One region of the Alteromonas sp. ABH4_456 genome, then DNA from elsewhere that is predicted to be linked to it. Evidence: predicted binding sites of a transcription regulator. Region 1 holds the regulator's gene; the other holds the start of a gene.

Region 1 (3,423 bases):
GTTCACAAGGCTGTCTTCGACTTCTTTCACCAGGTCAATCACTCTGCGAATAACCTGGCCTGTCAAATCCTGATAACCCTGTGCCATTAATACTTCGGTCAAAAGGCTGTTAAGTTTAGAAGAATCTTTCGACATGTCCTTAAACAGGGCGTCGATATCCATACATAAACTCTTGAATTCACCGAGCTCAATCTGACGGGTCATAAGCTTTTGCCATTCAGGCTCAATAGCATTGATCCGGTCTGATAAAGATTCAGCAATGGGCATACAGGACTCTACAGCGTCCATTGTAGTATTAGCCGCTTTTTCAGTTTCTTCAATTACGTAGGTGAGACGCGTTTGCGCATCAGGAATATCATCATTAGCCAGACCAGCAATACGCTCGTCTAACTGGAAGGTGTTGAGGGCGTCATGAAGTTGACGGGTAAGTTTGCCAACTTCAGCAAAAAGTTCGACAGACTCTTTGGCAGATACGGCTTCAAGCAGGGCGCTGGCGGAGTCGTCATCGCCCTGCTCAAGATATGCTACCAGCTGTTTTGCTTCTTCGAGCGAAATAGGGACTTTTTTAGTAGGAGACATCCAGTAATCCTCTTCTCTGGCGGGAGCGGCTGGATCAACCTAAACGCTCAAAAATCTTGTCGAGTTTTTCCTTAAGTGTAGCGGCTGTGAAAGGCTTCACAACATATCCGTTCACACCTGCCTGTGCTGCAGCAACGATTTGCTCTTTTTTCGCTTCAGCTGTCACCATTAATACTGGCAAGTGCTTGAGTTTGTCGTCTGCACGAATAGCGCGTAACAGGTCGATACCCTGCATACCTGGCATGTTCCAATCTGTCACGACAAATTCAAAGTCGCCTTGCTGGAGCATGGGGAGGGCCGTACTTCCATCGTCAGCTTCCTGAATATTGGAAAATCCAAGATCTTTAAGCAGGTTCTTTATGATTCGTCTCATAGTAGAGAAGTCGTCTACTACAAGAATTTTCATACTCTTGTCCAAAATAGCCTCCGGTGAGGATTATCAATCGTTATTAATATTAGTATGTTTTATTCTTCTGCCTGCCATGATTGCATTCGGGCTTTTAGTTTTAACATGGCCTGGCTATGAATCTGGCTGACCCTTGACTCACTGACTTCAAGAACTTCACCGATTTCACGTAAATTCAGTTCTTCATCATAGTACAGGGACAGTACAATTGCTTCCCGTTCAGGTAATGTTGTGATGGCATGCGCCAACGCCTTTTGAAACGCCCCCTGCATTAAATCTTCGAGGGGTGAATCATTACCTTTATTCTGTTCTGTGCTGATTACATCTTCTGACACACCCAGGTCTTCAATACCGACAAGTTTACCGGCATTCACCTCGTTAAGCATTTGATGATAATCATTAATACTGACACTTAGCTTAGCAGCAATTTCTGTATCACGCGCGTCTCTGCCAGTTTCTCTTTCAACTTGTGTTATGGCTTCCGTAATAGCACGGCTATTTTTATGCACTGAACGGGGTGTCCAGTCGCCCTTACGGATTTCATCCAGCATAGCACCACGAATACGGATACCTGCGAAGGTTTCGAAACTGGCCCCTTTCGAGCCGTCGAAATTTCTGGCTGCTTCCAGCAATCCGATCATCCCTGCCTGAATCAGGTCATCCACCAGCACACTGGCAGGCAAACGCGCCATCAGGTGATGGGCAATACGTTTTACAAGGGATGCATGGCGCTCGACCAGCTGCGACTTGTCGGTCTGCTGCTGGTAAGCTGCCGCTTTACTATTCAACGTTGGCTTCCTACTGCTTGCTTCGTCACCAGTTGTTCAATGAAAAATTCCAGGTGACCACCCGGCTGAGCCGGTACCGGCCAGTTAAGCGCTTTGGTGGCTAACTGACTAATCGCGACGGCCGCAGGAGAACCGGGAAATGCATCCACAATAGCGGTTTGCTTTCTGACTGCCCGACGAATATTTTCGTCGAAAGGCACAGTTGCCACCAATTCTAGTGCCACATCCAGGAATCTGCCTGTCACTTTTGATAATTTACTGAATAATTCCTGCCCTTCACGGATGTCCCGAACCATGTTTGCCACTATTTTGAACCGGAACACGCCGTGTTCACGGTTCAATATTTTAATCAGTGCATAGGCATCGGTCAGAGAAGTCGGTTCGTCACAAACCACGACCATGATGTCCTGCGAGGCACGGGAGAAACTCAGTACCATATCGGAAATACCGGCAGCGGTATCTACAATCAGCACGTCAATCTGCGACCGCAACTCACTGAAAGCACGGATTAATCCGGCATGTTCAGTGGGCGATAACTCAGTCATTGCCTGAGTACCTGAAGTCGCCGGAGCGATTTTAATACCGTGAGGTCCGGTTACCAGAACATCATCAAGTGTGCATTCACCGGATAATACGTGAGAAAGGTTCTTCTCAACACGCAGACCCAGCATGACGTCAACGTTCGCTAATCCTAAATCGGCATCGAGTACCATGACCCGCTTACCTTGCTTGGCCATAGCAATCGCCGTGTTTAATGTAATGTTGGTTTTACCAACACCACCTTTGCCGCCGGTAACGGCAATAACCTTTATGAGGCGTGATTGATTCATCTTTCGTAAGCTACTCGCTTGATCTTCGATCATACTGCCTGAACTGAATTAACTTCATGATTACGCTTAGTATGATTCAAACCGTACTTTTTATAAAGCTTTGCAGCGGCAGATACGAGAGATTTTGCATCAGCAACTTTAATATCTTCAGGTACCTGCTGCCCGTCGGTCACATAACTAACTGGCAATTGCTGTTCAACAGCAACACTTAAAACCTCACCCAAACTGTAGCATTCATCAACTTTCGTGAAGATACATCCGTCAAGCTTAACGGAATTATACGCTTCAATGATGCGTTGCAATGCAGGATATTGGGTATTTGCCTGCGCAACCAGGTATTTACGGACAGGTTGCATTTGTCCGTGATTAAATTGACCAAGTTGCTTAATTAAACGACTGTCGCGCTGACTAAAACCAGCCGTGTCTACTAATATTAGACGCTTATGGCGTAACTGGAAGAGAAGTTCGGCTAATTCTTCACTGCTTTGCGCCTTCCTTGTGGTACAGCCAATAATTTTGCCATACGTTGCCAGCTGCTCATAAGCGGCAATACGGTAGGTATCGATAGTGATCATAGCCACCTGATCAGCACCGTATTTTTGCGCATAGCGTGCTGCTAATTTAGCAACAGTCGTGGTTTTGCCAGTTCCCGTTGGACCAACAAGAGCAACCACACCGGTTTGGGTCAGGATATCATTACCGGAAACATTAAGGCGATTAGCCAAAAGGTTGAGAAGGTAAATCCACGCTTCCCGCTCGGTGTATTGAGAAGGGGTGTAGTGCACCAGTTGCTCAGCCAGTGAAGCACTCAGCCCCATAC
Region 2 (3,423 bases), 120 kb from region 1:
TACCAAACACAATCTGGAACTGATAGGCGGCTACCATGCGGCCCCGTTTCTGCGCCGGTGCAATTTCAGCAATGTAGGCGGGCACCGCAATGGAAGACACGCCGACCCCAAACCCGCCAATAAAGCGCATAATGCTGAAAAACACAGGATCGGTTGCCAGTGCGGAGCCAATGGCTGACACCACATACAAAATACCAATGCCAACAAGTACTGGTTTGCGTCCAAATTTATCGCAGGGAATATTGGCGGTAAGGGCGCCGGCAACGGTACCCCACAGGGCAGAAGACATGACCAGCAATCCGTGAGTCAGATCTGAGGTTTGCCATAAAGCCTGAATAGGCTGATCAGCGCCGGAAATAACAGCGGTATCAAATCCGAAAAGAAAACCGGCGAAGGCGACGGTCAGGGTCCAGAGGACAACGGGATGTTTCATAACGTACACGACTTAAACGATTCAGTTATTCTCAGTGTACGTTACAAGTTGTTAACAAGAAAGGGGCGACATCAAATAGAAACAGGATAACTGTCCCTGTGACCGGTCATTCAGCAGGCTCGACTGGCCAGCCACCTAAATGTTTGTAGCGGTTCACAATGTAGCAAAACAGTTCAGCTGTCCGCTCTGCATCGTAAAGGGCACTGTGTGCTTCACTCTGGTCAAACGCAATCCCGGCTTCCCGGCATGCCTTAACCAGCACTGTCTGACCAACGGCTAACCCTGCCAGTGTCGTTGTATCGAAAGACACAAACGGGTGAAACGGAGTGCGCTTAATGTTACTGCGGGCAATCGCGGCATTCACAAAACTCTGATCAAAGGTGGCATTATGGGCCACAATCACTGAGCGCTGACAGTCTGCATCTTTCTGCAGTTTGCGGATTTGCTTACATACGTCTTTCATGACATCGATTTCATCCAGTGCGCCCCTTAACGGACAATGTGGATCGATACCATTAAACTCCAGTGCAGCCGGCTCCAGGTTCGCGCCTTCGAAGGGATTGACATGATGATGCACGGTTTTGTCGGGGTGCAAATCACCTTGTTCATCCATACGCAAAGTGACAGCAGCGATTTCCAGCAGTGCATCAGTTGTAGCATTAAAACCGGCAGTTTCCACATCAATGATGACAGGAAAATAACCACGGAAACGGTGCTTTAACAAATTCGCGTTTTCAGACATAGAACGAAGAAGCCTCTGAATAAACAAGTGCATGGGCAAAGGAAAAACGGATTATCGCAAGATACGCCGTATGTATCTACCTTTGTTACCTGTGAGGGAAGGGGATTATACTGACCATTGTGCTAAACTTTTTTCGCAGGGCGGCGATAAAGAAAGAGCCACCTCTTTTTTCTTAGTTTCAGGGCATATTATGTTTCGACAGGCTTTATTGTGTTTTTTGCTGATAAGTGCGCCGGGTTACGGCGCAATGCGCCAGTATTCTGCGACTGTAGAATCCTCTGACTGGCAGTTGAAAGATGAAAGCCGTTTGCAGTGCACTTTATCTCACGCAGTGCCCGGTTACGGCGATGCCGCGTTCTCGAGCGTAGCGTCGAAGCAACTGAATATGGAATTCGAGCTGGACATGCAACTGCTGCCGAAGAAATTTGGCGTTGCCGCCGTTTATTCCGTCCCTCCTTCATGGATGCCCGGCGCAGCACCTAAAAATATCGCTGATATGACCCTGCGAACCCAATATAACGGTGATCTGCCGGAACAGGCTGCCTGGACAATGCTCAGTGAACTTGAAAAGGGTTACTGGCCGACTATTTACTATCAGGACTGGTATAACGAATACGACAAAGTGGCAGTTGCCCTGAATGCCAGCAACTTCACACCGGTATACCGCAACTTCGTAAAGTGCGTGTCACAACTGCTGCCCTACAGTTTTGATGATATTGCCTACACCGTGCTGTCGTACGAGAAAAACAGCGTAGACTTAACGAAATACTCAGAGAAGCGTCTCAGTATGATCGGAGAATACCTGAAAGAAGACAGCGGACTGGAATTGGTGTTACTGGACGGTTATACCGACAGCTATGGCGGACGCTGGAGCAACGAGCAGTTATCTGTCCGCCGTGCTAATCAGGTGAAAGAGTATTTTACAGCCATGGGTGTGGATGCCTCCCGTATCGAAGTCACTGGCCACGGCGAGAAGCGTCACATCTCGCCAAATGACAACAGTGACGCCCGTGCGCTTAACCGCCGCGTTGTAGTGCGGTTATCCAGGGGGTAGACGTCTGGCTATTTTCCGCTGTGTTGTAAAAAGCTTTTTACCGGCGGGACCTGATCGGTAAAAACACCATCAACCGCCAACGGTCCGGTTAGCAGTCCGAGGATCTTCTCTGCTGTCATACCTGTTGGCAGTGCATCAATTCTGAATGTGTAAGGGTGAATAATCAGCCCTTCTTTTTTCGCCGTTGCCAGCCAGGAAGCAGGGACAACCTTACCTTGCTGCATTGCCTTCATGTCCAGTAACTGTGGTAACCAGGGACCAATGCCATCAGCATATTTTGCAATATCATGCATGCCCTGTTCAGTCAGAAGTGCCTGGTAATCAGTGGGGGACTCACCCCAGCTGTTGTCAGCCAGCAACAAAACTATCTTGCCTTTAAAACCCAGCTCGTCGCGCAGACGCTTAACTTCAGCAAAATCAAAACACTGCACATAAATATTGGCATTCCCGCTATTGAGGTCATAGCCCGCCAGTGCATCAAGCAGAAGTTGGCTGATATCTGTGCCTTCTTTTTTATGCCAGGCGGGCGACTTGATTTCAGTATAAAAGCCAATATTGCTGTTAAATTCGCGGTTTAACTCACTGATGAGTTCTATATGTTCATCTAACGTAGCAATGGTAAACAGCGCTTTACTGCCATGATAGCGATTGGCAAACACTTGTTTTCCAGCGGTATCCGCCCGTTCTTTTACTTGAAGAGTGCGCAATTCCGCTAACGTAAAGTCCAGTGCATACCAACGGCCATCGTCACGGGCGCGGTCAGGAAACTTCGCGGCCACATTAGTCACCGTATCCAGATGAATATCATGAAGTACAACCAGTTCACCATCTTTAGTGGCTACCACGTCCTGTTCGATGTAGTCCGGTTGCTGGGCAAACGCCAGTGTTGCGGCTTCCAGTGTATGCTCGGGAAGATAACCAGATGCACCGCGGTGAGCAATGATATCGAATGCAGCAGCACTGGTACTCAAACACAGTGTAGAAAAGGTGAAAGAGAGCAAAGTGTTTTTTAACACAAACAGATCCTTTATTGGTGAACGACACAGGTAACGACAGCAAAAGAAAAGCATACAGGATGTTTTTGCCGGAACCAAAACCTCTATTCTGGCGGGGAAAGAAGACATTCGTGTGACGTAGATCTGTAAAGGCGGAAGGTACTGAAAAAATGGTCTGCAAGGAACCAGAACAGGACGG

Evidence for each region. Region 1 encodes FliA, which starts transcription of late flagellar genes. Its sites were predicted from a motif close to CTAAAGNTNNNNNNNNNNNNGCCGATA; they were not measured.
Region 2: ACXAG2_RS08985 (flagellar protein MotY) is a predicted target of FliA. The motif match lies at 1,298-1,324, and genes of this name have one in related genera.

Annotation. Positions count from the first base shown of each region.
Region 1 is NZ_JBSWXO010000004.1:215,437-218,859, reverse strand. It holds gene ACXAG2_RS08460 (protein phosphatase CheZ) at 1-579, opposite strand, end outside; gene cheY (chemotaxis response regulator CheY) at 614-997, opposite strand; gene ACXAG2_RS08450 (RNA polymerase sigma factor FliA) at 1,045-1,773, opposite strand; gene ACXAG2_RS08445 (MinD/ParA family protein) at 1,770-2,636, opposite strand; gene flhF (flagellar biosynthesis protein FlhF) at 2,633-3,423, opposite strand, start outside.
Region 2 is NZ_JBSWXO010000004.1:335,514-338,936, forward strand. It holds gene ACXAG2_RS08975 (sugar porter family MFS transporter) at 1-433, opposite strand, end outside; gene rnt (ribonuclease T) at 540-1,175, opposite strand; gene ACXAG2_RS08985 (flagellar protein MotY) at 1,366-2,229, shown strand; gene glpQ (glycerophosphodiester phosphodiesterase) at 2,238-3,251, opposite strand.